3 regions of the Pseudoalteromonas sp. 31A1 genome follow, and region 3 is predicted to be linked to each of the others. Evidence: predicted binding sites of a transcription regulator. Region 3 holds the regulator's gene; each other region holds the start of a gene.
What was found. Region 3 encodes ArgR, which controls arginine synthesis, uptake and breakdown. Its sites were predicted from a motif close to ANTGAATANNTATTCANT; they were not measured.

Region 1 (5,254 bases), on a different contig from region 3:
ACTTGAGATAAACGCTGATTGAATAATATCGTGAACAACCGCTTTAGTGTCTTCAACGTCAGTAATAATAAGTGGGTTATTACCACCCATTTCTAGCGCTAAAATTTTGCCAGGTTGACCCGCAAACTGTTCATGTAAAATATGACCAGTACGCGAAGAACCCGTAAAGAACAAGCCATCAATACCTTTGTGAGCAGCAAGGGCTTTACCCGTTTCTACTTCACCCTGTACAAGGTTAATGACACCTGCTGGTAAACCTGCTTTTTCCCACAGTTTAAGCGTAAGCTCAGCTACTTTAGGAGTAAGTTCAGACGGTTTAAACACAACCGTGTTACCTGCTAAAAGCGCTGGCACAATGTGGCCATTAGGTAAGTGACCAGGAAAGTTATACGGACCAAATACGGCTACAACACCATGTGGCTTATGACGAATCATCGCACGGCCAAGTGGCATTGCGTTTTCTACGTCGCCAGTGCGCTCTAAAAATGCTTTTTCAGAAATGGCAATTTTACCAACCATAGCACCCGCTTCTGTGCGAGTTTCCCACAATGGCTTACCTGTTTCTTGTGCAATAGTAATAGCGAGCTCTTCGCTGTTTTCTTTTAATTGCGCTGCAAATGCTTTAATTATTTCCAAGCGCTCAGTAAAGCTTTTATCAGCCCATGCATAAAACGCTTCGCGCGCTGCATTTACTGCGGTGTCTACTTGCGCCGCAGTTGCCGATGAAGCCTGCCAAATAACGTCGTTATTTGCAGGGTTTACTGAATTAAATTCTGTGCCTTGGCCTTGTGACCATTGACCATTTATAAATTGTGCAGGATGAGTCATATACTTTCTCCTAAATTAAATCGTGGTTGCACTAACAATATCGCCAGTTTGCAAATGCAGTGCATCTGCTATTTCTTGCGATAAAATAAGGCTTTTTGCGCGCTCGTCAAATGTCATTGGTGCAACGGTTGCTCTAAAGTCATTAAGCTTTTCGTTAGCTAGTAACACCATGGTGTCGCCAGTCATTTCGCCAATTTCAACGTTAAAGTTACGTGCATTACGAATAGTCGCAATGTTATCTACTTTTGCTTCAACCGTTGGGCCGCCGTCAAAAATGTCTACGTAGCCATTAAACGTAAAGCCTTCGCTTTTTAATAACTCGATTGCTGGGCGAGTGTTGTCGTGTACTTTACCTATTACGGCTTGCGCATCTTTACTTAGCAAGTTTACGTAAATTGGGTATTTAGGCATTAATTCAGCAATGAAAACCTTTTGGCCAATACCTGTTAGGTAATCGGCTGTTGGAAAATCCATTGAGAAGAAGTGCTCTTCAAGCCACTGCCAAAAAGGGCTGCTGCCGTTTTCGTCAGACACACCGCGCATTTCTGCGATTACTGTTTGCGCAAAACGCTCTTGATGCTGTTTTATAAACATAAAGCGCGCTTTTGAAAGTAGCTTACCGTTACAATTTTTACGATAACCATCTTTTAAAAACAATGTGCAAAGCTCTGTAGCACCTGTGTAGTCGTTACATAGCGTTAGAATATCAACCGCTTTGTATACGTCTAATGTGCGCGAAGAGTGAATCACTTTACTTAAGTGATAATGATAAAATGCATCATCAAGCCCTACCGCAGCTTCAATTGCAGATGTTCCTACAACGTCACCGGTTTCGCTATCTTCAAGAACAAACAGGTAGCCTTCGTCACCAGGTTGTGACGTTTGTTTAGCAAATGAGCTTACTGAATGGTCGATCTTTTTTTGCAATAGTTCTTCGTTTAATGGCAAAGACGTAAAACCATGCCCTGATTCGTGGGCAATTTTCAGTAATGCTGAATAATCATTTTGCTGGATTGGGCGAAGGATCATCATGAGTCCGCTTGCTCCCTTATAAATAACGGTAAATAGGAATTGCAGGGCAAGCAGTGCTTGCCCTTAATTGGTTGGCTTAAGTCGCTTATGCGTTTACTACGCTTGCTACTGCTTTTTCAAAGCGTGCCATACCTTCGCGAATGTCCGCTTCAGGAATTACTAAAGATGGAGTGAAACGTATTACGTCTGCACCAGCAACTAATGACATAAGGCCTTGCTCAGTCCCTGCCACTAAAAACTCTTTTGCACGACCTTTATATTGCTCGTTCACTACTGCACCAATTAATAAACCTTGGCCACGGATTTCGCTAAATACGTTGTATTTGTCGTTAACCGCAGTAAGTAGTTCATTAAATAATGCTGCTTTAGCTTTTACGCCAGCAAGTACTTCTGGGGTATTTACTGTATCAAATGCAGCTTCTGCAACAGCACACGCAAGCGGGTTGCCGCCATAAGTAGAACCATGAGTACCTACTTTAAGATGCTGTGCAATTTCAGTTGTTGTGATCATAGCGCCAATAGGGAAACCGCCGCCAAGTGCTTTAGCTGAAGTTAAAATATCAGGTACTATGTTTAAGCCTTGGTATGCGTATAAATCGCCAGTACGGCCAACACCTGTTTGAACTTCATCAAAAATAAGCAGTGCGTTATGTTTAGTACATAAATCGCGAACGCCTTGAGCAAACTCGTCAGTTGGTGAAACAATACCGCCTTCACCTTGAAGAGGTTCCATCATTACGGCACATGTTTTATCGCTGATAAGCGCTTCAAAAGCAGCTAGGTCGTTGTAATCACAATGTACAATGTCGCCAGGCTTAGGACCAAAACCATCTGAATATGCAGCTTGGCCACCCACAGTTACGGTAAAGAATGTACGACCGTGGAAACCTTTGTTAAACGCGATGATTTGTGATTTTTCTGCGCCAAACTTATCAAGTGCAAAACGACGCGCTAATTTAAGCGCTGCTTCGTTTGCTTCTGCGCCTGAGTTGGCAAAGTAAACTTTTTCAGCAAATGTAGCATCAACCATTTTTTTAGCTAGGCGAAGTGCCGGCTCATTGGTCATTACATTTGATAGATGCCAGATTTTTTCGCCTTGCTCTTTTAATGCGCCTACTAATGCAGGGTGACAATGGCCAAGACAGTTAACTGCAATACCACCAGCAAAGTCGATAAACTCTCGACCTTGTTGATCCCAGACGCGAGAACCTTCGCCTCGAACAGGAATTACGCTTGAAGGTGCGTAGTTAGGAACCATTACGTGATCAAATAATTCGCGATTGACTGTCATTTTATTTCCTCTTAATTGTGAGCAACACAAAACATCAAAATAGGTGTTTGGTTAATATTTGTAACCAACTTTATAGGCAAGATCAGTAACCTGATAATTGCGCAAAATTGCTTTGTGGTTCAATTTTCAGACGCACATTATTTCAGAATTACTTATATCTGTCTCGTTAAAAACTTTCATGTATCCCTTGAAAATAAAGGGCTAAAGATATTATTTCATAGATAGTGAATAACTATTTGCATAGCTATTTATGCTTATTTTTAAACAACTAACCGCATGAGCACCAAGGCGCGCATGCTTTAATCGGCAAATATGCAATATAACAATAGAGTGAGAATGAATGGTTAGTCGCAAAAAAATTAACAAAAAATTCAGATTTTTAGTCAATTTGAATAGCTAAATTGGTAAAATTACTCGATTGGAGGGTTTTTAGTTCCGTTTTAGTGAACTTAAAGTACGAAAACCAGCTTAGAGTTTCATCGGGCTCAATAAGTTGATGCTCTTTTAAATTAAGATATTGAGAGTAGCAACGTGCCTTTAGCATTACTTCTGTTAACGGCAGTAATGTATCGCCTTTATCTACCCCATTTACCAACTGCTGCATTACACCTTTAAACGGTAAATATTTAAAAGCCATTTTATCTATTACTTTGGCGCTTACTTCTATCGACTTATTGCTAAGTAGAGTAGTTAAAAATAGCGGATCGGGTTGTAGCTCTAATAATGCAGTGTGCAAATCTTTTTGGTTTTCATTTCGGGCTAGCTGTACTTTGCGTTGCCATACTTGCTCAAACGTTTTTAAATACAAACGCACTAATGCAACTCGTCCTACATCTAAAAGCATACCGAGGGTGAACGCATGAATATCGTTTACATTATTTATTTGTGCAATTTTTTGTGCGGCAATAGCATTTGCCATCGCGCTGTCGCGTAGCCGGCGTTTTAATAATGAAAATGGTTCGGTGCTATGTGGCATCCAATGACGCGCAGCAAATGTAGGAATCACTAGCTGTAAGTTATCAAGGCCAATATAACGAAGGGCAAGCGATGGTTTATCTACTTTTACAGACGTGTTTTTACTACGCTGATTACGATAGTAAGGTAAATTAACAAGCGTTACTAATTCTCTACCCAACCAGCTTATATCATTAACCAGTGGCTCTAAACGTCCTACCGACGCTGACTTTACAGCTAATATGTCGAGTATATTGGCAATGCCATCTTCAATACCTATAGTGCTGTGGATTACACCATCTATATCTTCAAGCTGCTTATATATAGCTGTTTCAATAGTTTTGTGCAGTTGCTCACTCGCTTGAGCGCGGTACTTATGATGTGCAGTACTGCTTTGCTGGCGTTTATTCTGTGCGGCCACTTCAACCTGAAGCAAAGTGCGTTGCTTCATGGGTTCGCCGTAATCTATATCTAATGTATGAATGAAACCAATTTGCTGATGCGCAAAGCTGTGCCCAAGCAATAAGTCATGAGCCCGTTGGCTTAGTATTTTGGCAGTACGCTGTTGCGCTACAAGTTCAGTCATGACATCCATTAATAAAGTATTAAATGCTCTGTGTATTATAACATTAGAAGCGAGTTAAAAAGTTATCAAGCAGTTCTAAGCCTTGATCAGTTAGAATAGCTTCGGGGTGAAACTGCACACCTTCGATAGCAAGTTCATTGTGTAACAACCCCATAATTTCGTCAAACTCGCCTTGCTCAGTTTGAGTCCATGCGGTTACTTCAAGTTCTTTAGGTAAAGTTTGTGCTTTAACCACTAAAGAATGATAACGACACACTGTTAACGGGTTAGCTAAACCTTTAAACACCCCTTTATTAGTGTGAACTATGGGTGATGTTTTACCGTGCATTACTTTTTTAGCACGAACTACATCTCCTCCTAAAGCTTGCGCGATAGTTTGATGCCCCAAGCAAATCCCTAAAATAGGATATTGCCCTTTTAGTTGCTCAACAACATTTAGTGAAATACCCGCTTCGTTAGGGGTGCATGGCCCTGGCGATAACACGATGTGTTTCGGGTTCAACTGCTTTATTTGTGCAATGCTTAGCTCGTCATTACGTTTCACTAAAACGTCTTGATCTAAA
Region 2 (5,254 bases), on a different contig from region 3:
TCTAAATAATGAATAAACATTAGTTAAACCCCCGATGCTGTTTTTATAGTTTGCGCGCCCTGATAAAGCGTAAAGTCGGCAAGTTGTCCATCAACTACTTGAATATTACGCGGAGCACGGCGGGCTAATTCGCTATCATGAGTTACCATTACAATAGTGGCACCGTCGCGATTGATTTGTTCAAGTAACTCCATAACTTGGCGAGCCATTAAGCTGTCAAGGTTACCTGTTGGCTCATCGGCAAGTAAAAAACGAGTTTCACCAGCAAGCGCACGGGCTATTGCCACACGTTGTTGCTGGCCACCAGAGAGTTGTTGAGGTAAGTGTTTAGCGCGAGATGCTAAACCAACTTGTTCAAGGCATTGCTCAATTCGACGTTTTCGCTCATTTGCTTTAATCCCTCTGTAGCGAAGAGGAACTTCTATGTTTTCATATAAATTTAAATCGGGGATCAAATTAAAGCCTTGGAATATAAAGCCAATTTTTTGATTACGTAAATCAGCACGTTGGTTATCGTTTAGGCTGCCAACATTAACGCCATCCAGCAGGTATTCACCTTCGTTAAAAGGCTCGAGCATACCTGCAATATTTAAAAAGGTTGTTTTTCCTGAGCCGCTAGGACCAGTAACAGCAATAAATTCGCCTTCGTTTACTTGCAGATTAAAATCTCGAAGCGCATGGGTTTGTACCATTTCTGTTTGGTATACTTTACTTACATTGTTCATTTGTAACATCGTTGTTCCTAATTATTTTTAGCGTTGGTTGAGAACGTCTGTTTAATTTAATAAAATCGTGTTGGCTTGCTTAAAGTCGCTGTAGCTTGAAATAATAATTTCATCGTTTTCTTTTAGTCCACTTAAAAGCTCAACCGCATTAATGCTGGTGGCGCCTATTGTAATAGGTATACGCTTTGCGATATTGCCATCGACTTTATAAGCTATAATTCCGCCTTGCTGCATAAATGCACCACGCTTTACTTGCATTACACCTTCTCGGTTGTCGAGTAAAATACGTGCAGTTAAGCGTTGGTTCTGACGAATGTTGTTAGTAACACCTTTAAACCGGACGCGTGCTGTTACTTCACGATTATTAACTTCTGGTGATATGGCGGATAAATTCCCCATCACTGTTTCATTGCCTAACTTAAGCTCTACTTCCATACCGAGCCCTAATTCGTTTGCGTAACTTTCAGGAACTTGGAGTTCGGCTTCAAAATTACTTAAGTCGACGAGAGTCATAAGAGGTTGGCTTTGCGTCACTGCGGCTTTTTGTTGCACTAATAGGTTACCCACGATCCCTGTAACGGTAGCCTTAATAGATAGGTTGCTTACTTTTCGGATTAAGTCATCAACAATAAGTTGTTGGCGGGTCACATCACTTTTAGCAGCTTGTAGTTCAAAAGCGAGCGTGTCTTTGGCAAGCAATACCTCTTGCTGCGCATGCTTATAGGAGAGCTTAGCTCGGGATAAATCATCAACTGCTTTTTCTAGATCAATTTGGCTAATTAAGTGCTTTTGTATTGATAACTGTGCGCGACGATTTTCGCGCTCAGCGGCGTTAAGCTCAACCTCTGCCATATCGAGTGTTTTATTTAAAGTGAGTGTTTGGCGTCTTGCTTGCAAATGCTGCCTTTGCTGCTCGCCTTCAAGTCTTTTAAGTACAGACTCCTGTTGCTTTAATTCATTAGTTAACTCAGGGCTTTGCAGCAGGGCAAGTGTGTTGCCTTGCTTTACTGTATCGCCGGCCTTTACTTTTAAATCTATAAATCCCCGTTCTGGACTGTAGATTTTAGGAGCATTAGCAGCAACAATTTTACCACTGGCGGCAATGTCTCGAATGAGCGCTTTAACATGTACTTTTGCAATCTGTACTTTTGAGCGGCTAATAGAGCTTTTAGCGCTATGGCTCGTTAAAAAAATATAAGCAATTGCAGAGACCACAATGAAAACAATCGCAGTGATTATCGCGTATTTTTTATAGCTTATAGGTGCCTTTACTTGTATGTCTTGTGCGCTGGTATCTTTAATCATTTAATTTCCCCTAAATTGCTTTTATGTATTTTTCGCACAGCAGTAATAAAGCTGCTGTGCAAATAGCGGCAATAGGAGAGAGTAAAAATAAGCTTAGAGTAAACATAGTAATTCCAATTAGCGATTATATATAAAGCTATACGATTAATATGCCAACTATTATCTTATTGATATTTAAGTGATTTTATTTTTTTGTTATTGAAATTCATGTCCGCGGACAGTTTATGTGTCCGCATCGGACATAGTTTTAAATAAAAATTCACTATTAACGTACAAAAAATGACATGAACTTTCATAACTATACTAATGAGCAGCAATAATCGGGGATGTTAAGCCATTAAAGTAATGAAATAGCATAAAACTATCTAAATGTTAACTGAATAGCCCCTCTAGTGCTGAATACTTATTCACTTTCGGTTGCCTTTACGTTTACGTAAGCTGGCACGCTGAATGCTTGTGTTTTTTACAATATGTTAAACTTGACACCAGTGTCATGAAAAAATAGTGGTTAAAATAACGCTAAATGTTAAAAATAATGATAAAAAGAAATCTTGCTATGAAGTGAGAAATATTCAAGAATGTGAATATGTATTCAAAGTGCTATTGACTCTATTTAAGATAGAGGCTAGTTTTGTCCGTCTGTTAGCAAATCGTCGAGCAGTTCATCCACGCTAACAGTGCAGCAAGGGGAGGGGTCTATGTTATACGACTCAAAGTTAGAAAAAGAAAATTGTGGCTTTGGCTTAATAGCTCAAGTTAATGGTCAAGCTAGTCATAGGCTTATTCGTACTGCTATTACGGGGCTTGATCGCATGCAGCACCGTGGTGGTATATCTGCCGATGGTAAAACAGGTGATGGCTGTGGTTTATTATTACAAAAACCAGATAGCTTTTTCCGTGCTATTGCTAGTGAACATAACTGGCACTTAGGCAAAAACTACGCAGTGGGTATGATATTTTTAAATTCAGACCCTGTTTTAGCGCAAGCTGCAAAACAAATACTTAGCGAAGAATTAGAAAAAGAAACGTTAAATATTTTAGGTTGGCGCGTTGTGCCAACCGACCCATCAATGCTCGGTCCTATTGCTGTACAGCAATTACCAGGTTTTGAACAAATTTTTGTTAGCGCGCCAGAAGGTTGGCGTTCTAAAGACTTAGAGCGTCGCTTATATGTAGCACGCCGCCGCGCTGAAAAGCGCATTGTTGATGACGAAGCTTTCTATATCGCAAGTCTATCTGGTTTGGTAACTATCTATAAAGGCTTAATGATGCCTGCAGATTTACCAAATTTTTACCTAGATTTAGCTGATATTCGTATGACGAGTGCGATTTGTGTTTTCCATCAGCGCTTTTCTACTAATACTCAGCCGCGTTGGCCTTTAGCTCAACCTTTCCGCTATTTAGCACACAATGGTGAAATTAATACTATTGAAGGTAACCGCCAGTGGGCACGCGCACGTTCATATAAGTTTGCGTCACCACTTATTCCTGATTTACAAAGCGCAGCGCCGTTTGTAAACGAAACCGGCTCTGATTCATCAAGCCTAGATAATATGCTTGAGCTATTTTTAGCTGGTGGCATGGATTTATTCCGCGCTATGCGTATGCTCGTACCACCTGCATGGCAGAAAAACCGTGCAATGGACGACGATTTACGTGCATTTTACGACTTTAACTCTATGCATATGGAACCATGGGATGGCCCGGCAGGTATTGTAATGTCTGATGGTCGTTTTGCGGCTTGTAACCTTGACCGTAATGGACTTCGCCCAGCGCGTTATGTAATTACACAAGATGGCTTTATTACGCTTGCATCAGAAGTGGGTATTTGGGATTACACTGCCGATGAAGTAGTTGAAAAAGGCCGTGTTGGTCCAGGTGAATTATTAGTTATTGATACTAAGCTAGGCAAAATTTGGCACTCAGATGAAATCGATCAAGATTTAAAGTCTCGCCATCCTTACAAGTCATGGCTTGAAGAGAACGTTAAACGTTTAGTCCCATTTGAAGAGCTGACTGAGCAAGACGCGGGTAATCGCTCATTTGATGACGAAACGCTAGCTAAATATCAAAAAATGTTTGGTTATACCAACGAAGAGCTTGATAGCGTTATTCGTGTAATGGGTGAAAACGGCCAAGAAGCAACCGGCTCAATGGGTGATGACACGCCATTTGCAGTGCTTAGTGAAGGGCATCGTTCGCTTTATGATTACTTCCGCCAAAAATTTGCGCAAGTAACAAACCCACCTATCGATCCACTGCGTGAAAATCATGTAATGTCACTTGCGACATGTATTGGTAGTGAGCAAAACGTATTTAACGAAACAACAGGCCACGCTAAGCGCCTACAGTTTGATACGCCAATTTTAATGTACGCAGACATGCAGCAGCTATTAAATGCTGATGAAGCGCATTACAGCTACTGTAAAATTGATATTACCTACACAGTTGAAGAAGGTTTAGAAAATGCGGTAACGCGTATTTGTGACCAAGCACAAGAAAAAGCAGCCGCTGGTTGTATCATGCTTATTTTAACTGACCGTAACTTTAATGAAGCAAATTTGCCGATTCCAGCAGCTATGGCTGTAGGTGCGGTACAAAAACGATTAGTTGATAACAATCTTCGCTGTGAATCAAACATTATCATTGAAACCGGTAGCGTGCGTGATGCGCATCAGTTTGCTGTGTTATTAGGCTTTGGTGCTACGGCAATTTATCCATACCTTGCGTATGAATCGTTAGTTGCGATGAGCGACAGCAAAATTATTAATAAGTCGTATTGCGAAGTAACTCTTGCTTACCGTAAAGCCATTAACAAGGGCTTATACAAAATCATGTCTAAAATGGGCATAAGTACGGTTGCGTCATATCGCTGCTCAATGTTGTTTGAAGCGGTTGGTTTATCTGACGCTATTGTACAAATGTGCTTTAAAGGTGTGGCAAGTCGCATACAGGGCGCATGCTTTACCGACTTTGATGACGATCAGCAAGGCTTACACAAACTCGCTCTAAGTAAGCGTAAATTATTAAGCCACGGCGGCTTGTTTAAGTACGTACATGGCGGCGAGTATCATGCTTATAATCCTGATGTAATCCAAACCCTGCAAAAAGCAGTTCGTTCTGGTGAATATAGTGATTACAGTGAATATGCAAAACTTGTTAATACGCGTCCTATTGCCACTTTACGTGACATGCTTGCGCTTAAAATTCCAGAGCAAGGCATT
Region 3 (5,254 bases):
CGCTTTAGTCGTCGTAACCAAGCGGTATTTGAGCGCCAATCAAGTGTAAATAGTGAATCTCTCTATGTATTAAAAGGAAAGTCAGCTTGGCTCGCAACGGCATTTTGCAGCTTTATTTTATTTATCGCGTTTGTAATCCCTATTGCAGTACTTATAAATTACGCCATTACCTACTTTGATAAAGCATGGAATGTAGAGTTTTTTAGTTACGCTTGGCAAAGTTTAAAAGTGGCTGGGGTTGTGAGCCTAATAACGATTACGTTGAGTATTTTTGTCGTTTTTTATCAGCGTGTGGCAAAGCAAACGTATCCGCTTATTCCTGGGCGTTTAGCAAGCACAGGATATGCGTTGCCTGGCACAGTACTCGCTATTGCGGTTTTGTTACCACTTACATTATTAGAGAACACCATTAACACAGCGCTCGAGCCGTATAATTTAGATATTGGCTTACTGCTTACAGGTAGCATTCTTACTATTATTATTGCTTATATTGTTAGGTTTTACGCCATTGCACACGGAGCAATTGAGTCGAGTTTTTTACGTATTAGCCCATCACTTGATATGGCAAGCCAATCAATGGGTAAAAGCCAAGGACAAACACTGCGTTTAGTGCACCTACCTTTACTGCGAAGAGGATTGCTTACTGCTGCTTTATTGGTATTTATTGAGTGCATGAAAGAACTGCCGGCTGCGCTATTGCTCAGGCCGTTTAATTTTGAAAGCTTAGCTACTCATGTATTTCAGTATGTGAGTGACGAGCAGTTAGAGCTTGCTTCTATATCGGCATTATTTATTGTTATTGTTGGGTTTATTCCTTTGTATTTTATTAATCGTTCTATGGAGCAGCGTAGTTAAATGAGTAGTTTAATTTTACAAGGCGTGAGCTATCACTATAACGGTACAAAGGTTATTCACGATTTAGATTTAACAGTGGGTAAAGATGAAATTATTTGTCTACTCGGAGCGAGTGGGTGCGGCAAAACGACCACGTTAAAAGCGATTGCAGGTTTAATTGAAGCTAAGCAAGGGTCTATTTTTATAGACGGTAAATTAGTGAGTGATGAGCAATCGTTTGTCTCGCCTGAGCACCGTAACATCGGCATGATGTTTCAAGACTATGCGTTGTTTCCGCATTTGACGGTGGCAAATAATATCGCATTTGGGCTTAGTAAAATGAGTAAAGCTCAAAAGCAGCAACGCGTAGATGAAATGCTTAAGCTGGTACATTTAATTGGCTGTGCCGACAGGTTCCCGCATCAGTTATCGGGTGGCCAACAGCAGCGTGTAGCTATTGCTCGTGCATTAGCTTATAAGCCTAGTTTATTGCTACTTGATGAGCCCTTTTCAAATATCGACACACAAGTACGCTTTGAATTAATTGCCGATATACGTCGAATTATTAAGGCAACCCAAGTATCTGCTGTGTTTGTTACACATTCAAAAGAAGAGGCGTTTGCCTTTTCAGATACACTTGCCATTATGCATCGCGGTAAAATTGAGCAACAAGGCACGCCTGAGCAGCTTTTTGCAGCTCCATGTTCAAAGGAGGTTGCAGAGTTTCTGGGTCAAGGCATATACTTGAGCGCAGAAGTATTAACAGCAACTGAATACAAAACACCATTTGGTTTAGTCGAATCTTATGTTGAGAGTAAGCATGACGTAAGCATAGGGCTTATATATGTACGTCCCCATCAAATAGAATTAGTGGCAGATAACCAAAGTGACAAATTTAGTAAGCGAGCTACAATCATAAGTCGTCGCTTTATTGGTTCGGCGTATGTTTATTCACTTGTTATTGATGAACAAGAAATTGAAGTTGCTGCACAATATGGCCAGTCATTTGAAAATAATGAGCAGGTTATAATAAAAATAAAACCTCACACGGTGAATTTTTTCGAATCGTAATTAATTTGTTATTCGCTGTGTTTTTATCTATAAAACTAAGGAATAACAATGGCGCAAGCGCAATCAGGGATTTGTGCTGAAGCAAACTTACACGGTTTGCACTTATTTTTTAATGTGTTTGATGGTCAAGATGAATCACTTCGCGCAAAGTTAAAACAAGTAAGCGCTATTGAAGAAGAATTTAGCGATCAATTTTCAGAATCAATGCTCTCTTGTATGGTTGCTATTGGTGCGCAATATTGGCCGCATATCCTCCCTGAATACATCCCAAGCGAATTACAGAGCTTTCCTAATATAAACCATAGCGATCATCAAATGAGCGTACAACCGTGCGATTTATTTGTGCAAATTCGCTCTGACCGTGAAGACGTTAACCATTTATTTGCGCTGCAAATTTTAAAACTATTTGCCCCCGATGTTGAGCTGGTGGAGCAAATTCGTAATTTTCGCTTTTTAGATGGTCGTGATTTTAATGGTTTTATTTATGGTGGCGACACCGCACATGGAAGAAAAAAGCGCGCTACGGCTTTAATTAGTAACCCTGGCAATTTTGAAGATCAGGGGAGTTATATTCATGTACAGCGTTATAAGCATGATTTAACTATGTGGCAGCACTTATCATTGAGTGAGCAAGAACAAATAATGGGGCGTACGCGCCTTGATAACACACTAATTATCCCCGCGATTGAAACCAGCCATGCTTCACGTAGTGAGCTAAAAGACGAAGACGGACAACCGCTATTATTAAATCAGAGCATGCCTTATGGCGATGTGTATGAGCAGGGAATGTTATCAATTACATGCGCTAGTACGGGTACTGCATTTGAAAAAGTACTTAAAAGTCGTTTAGGAGAAGGTGATTGCTACGACCACTGGCTTGATTTTACTCAAGCCGATATGGGTTCTGCTTTCTTTGCGCCTTCAGTCGGGTTTTTAAAACAAATTTAGTTTGCTATTAAACCGTATCAAATAAAATGCGAACACGTTCAAGTGTTACATCTATTTCAGATATTTTAGCAGGAGCGATAAAAATAGTATCGTCGCCTGCAATTGTTCCTAGTACGCCATCTGCTTTACCTAATGAATCTAATAAACGCGCGATAAGCTGAGCGGCGCCTGGACTGGTACGAATAATGATCATCATTTCGTTGTGCATAATGTCGATTACTAATTGGCGTAATGGGCTTTTAGCCGTAGGTACACCCATTTCAGCTGGTAAGCAGTAAACCATTTCTTGTTTGGCGTTACGTGTGCGTACAGCACCAAATTTACTTAGCATGCGCGATACTTTACTTTGGCTTATATTGTCAAAGCCTTGATCTTTTAATGCATCAACTATTTCGCCTTGAGAGCCAAAATTTTCTTCTTTTAATAGTGATTTAAATGCTTTTACCAGTGCTTCTTGTTTATCTTGTGGTTGCATAGTCTTTATTCGTTTTTGTTATTTATGCCGCAAATTCTACACAAAAATGAATAATTATGCAGCAGTTGTTTAGTTAACTTGCCAGTTTGATGCGTTAAATCACAAAAGTTTACGACTATGGTCGAAAATATACTTGAAATAGACAGGATAAATTTGTTTTTAGTCGCTAATTTCATTATCTTAAGAGCCACAAATGTTTCCTACCTCAAATTACGGAGAATTCCAATGAAAGTTGCTGTATTAGGTGCTGCAGGCGGTATCGGCCAAGCGTTGTCTTTATTATTAAAAACAGGCTTACCAGCTGGCTCTGAATTATCACTTTATGATGTTGCACCAGTAGTACCAGGTGTTGCGGTTGACCTTTCTCACATCCCAACAGATGTTAAAGTAGCAGGCTTTGGCGCAGACGAATTAAACAAAGCGCTTGAAGGCTCTGACATCGTTCTTATCCCAGCGGGTATGCCACGTAAACCAGGTATGGATCGTGCTGATTTATTTAATGTAAATGCTGGTATCATCAAAACTTTAGCAGAAGGCATTGTTGCTAGCTGTCCTAAAGCGTTAGTAGGTATTATTACTAACCCAGTAAATGGCACAGTTCCAATCGTTGCTGAAGTATTCAAAAAAGCAGGTACTTACGACGCTAAACGCGTATTCGGTATTACTACGCTTGACGTTATTCGTTCAGAAGCATTTGTTGCTGAACTTAAAGGCGTAGACGTAGCAACTGTTAAAGTACCAGTAATTGGTGGTCACTCAGGCACAACTATTCTGCCTCTACTTTCTCAAGTTGAAGGTGTTTCTTTCACAGATGAAGAAGTTGCTGCACTTACTCCACGTATCCAAAATGCGGGTACTGAAGTTGTAAATGCTAAAGCAGGCGGTGGTTCAGCTACGCTATCTATGGGTGCTGCTGCAGCTCGTTTTTGTATGTCTTTAGTTAAAGGCCTACAGGGTGAAGAAGTTGTAGATTACGCTTACGTTGCTGTTGAAAATGGCGATGCAGAGTACTTTGCACATCCAGTACGTTTAGGTAAAAACGGCGTAGAAGAAATTCTTTCTTACGGCGAACTAAGCGCATTTGAAACAAAAGCAAAAAATGACATGCTTGAAACACTGAAAAAAGACATCAAAGAAGGTGTTGATTTCATGGCGTAATAGCCAAAGTAGAATAATAAAAAAGCCTGCATTTGCAGGCTTTTTTATTGCTCAGAATTAATTTCACACTGTGTAACTAGTTAAAACTAGTGGTCGCGGTCAACCGCAATACGAGCAAGGCTTATGAGTGCTTGCTTATAGTCAGACTCAGCTAAAAAGTCTAAACACGCAATAGCTTTGTCAGCTTCAAGCTCTGCTTTTTGCATTGTAAATTCAAGCGCATTAGTTTGCTTTAGTGCCGATAGAATGTCTTCTAAATGCTCCATACCATTACTGTGCTCTATCGCATCACGAATAAGCTGCGTTTGCTGCTCACTACCATGTTGCATAGCATAAATAAGTGGAAGCGTTGGTTTGCCTTCAGCTAAATCATCACCAATGTTTTTACCCAACTGCTCAGCATCTGCATTGTAATCGAGTACATCATCTACTAGCTGAAACGCAGTACCTAAATGCATACCATATAGGTTTAGTGCATCGAGAGTAGTTTGGTCTTGCTCAGTAATAATGGCAGCAAGGCCTGTCGCTGCTTCAAACAACTTAGCTGTTTTAGAGTAAATAACCTGCATATAACTGGCTTCGGTCGTATCTGGGTCGTTGCAGTTCATTAACTGCAATACTTCACCTTCAGCAATAATGTTTGTTGCATCGGCAAGTACTTGCATAACCTGCATTTTTCCAAGGCCAACCATAAGCTGAAATGAACGAGTGTAAATAAAGTCACCAACCAATACGCTAGCAGCATTACCAAATTCAGCATTTGCTGTA

Region 1: a site for ArgR is predicted at 3,387-3,404, ahead of GQR52_RS09725 (aspartate aminotransferase family protein). Genes of this name have one in related genera too.
Region 2: a site for ArgR is predicted at 2,610-2,627, ahead of gltB (glutamate synthase large subunit). Genes of this name have one in related genera too.

The regions. Positions count from the first base shown of each region.
Region 1 covers NZ_WTKY01000008.1:40,103-45,356, forward strand. The annotation lists gene astD (succinylglutamate-semialdehyde dehydrogenase) at 1-828, opposite strand, end outside; gene astA (arginine N-succinyltransferase) at 844-1,860, opposite strand; gene GQR52_RS09725 (aspartate aminotransferase family protein) at 1,946-3,151, opposite strand; gene GQR52_RS09730 (HDOD domain-containing protein) at 3,531-4,691, opposite strand; gene GQR52_RS09735 (aminodeoxychorismate/anthranilate synthase component II) at 4,735-5,254, opposite strand, start outside.
Region 2 covers NZ_WTKY01000007.1:112,786-118,039, forward strand. The annotation lists gene GQR52_RS09330 (ABC transporter permease) at 1-20, opposite strand, end outside; gene GQR52_RS09335 (ABC transporter ATP-binding protein) at 24-734, opposite strand; gene GQR52_RS09340 (HlyD family efflux transporter periplasmic adaptor subunit) at 777-2,030, opposite strand; gene gltB (glutamate synthase large subunit) at 2,729-5,254, shown strand, end outside.
Region 3 covers NZ_WTKY01000001.1:172,491-177,744, forward strand. The annotation lists gene GQR52_RS00825 (iron ABC transporter permease) at 1-855, shown strand, start outside; gene GQR52_RS00830 (ABC transporter ATP-binding protein) at 856-1,905, shown strand; gene GQR52_RS00835 (Dyp-type peroxidase) at 1,954-2,853, shown strand; gene argR (transcriptional regulator ArgR) at 2,861-3,328, opposite strand; gene mdh (malate dehydrogenase) at 3,554-4,486, shown strand; gene ispB (octaprenyl diphosphate synthase) at 4,573-5,254, opposite strand, start outside.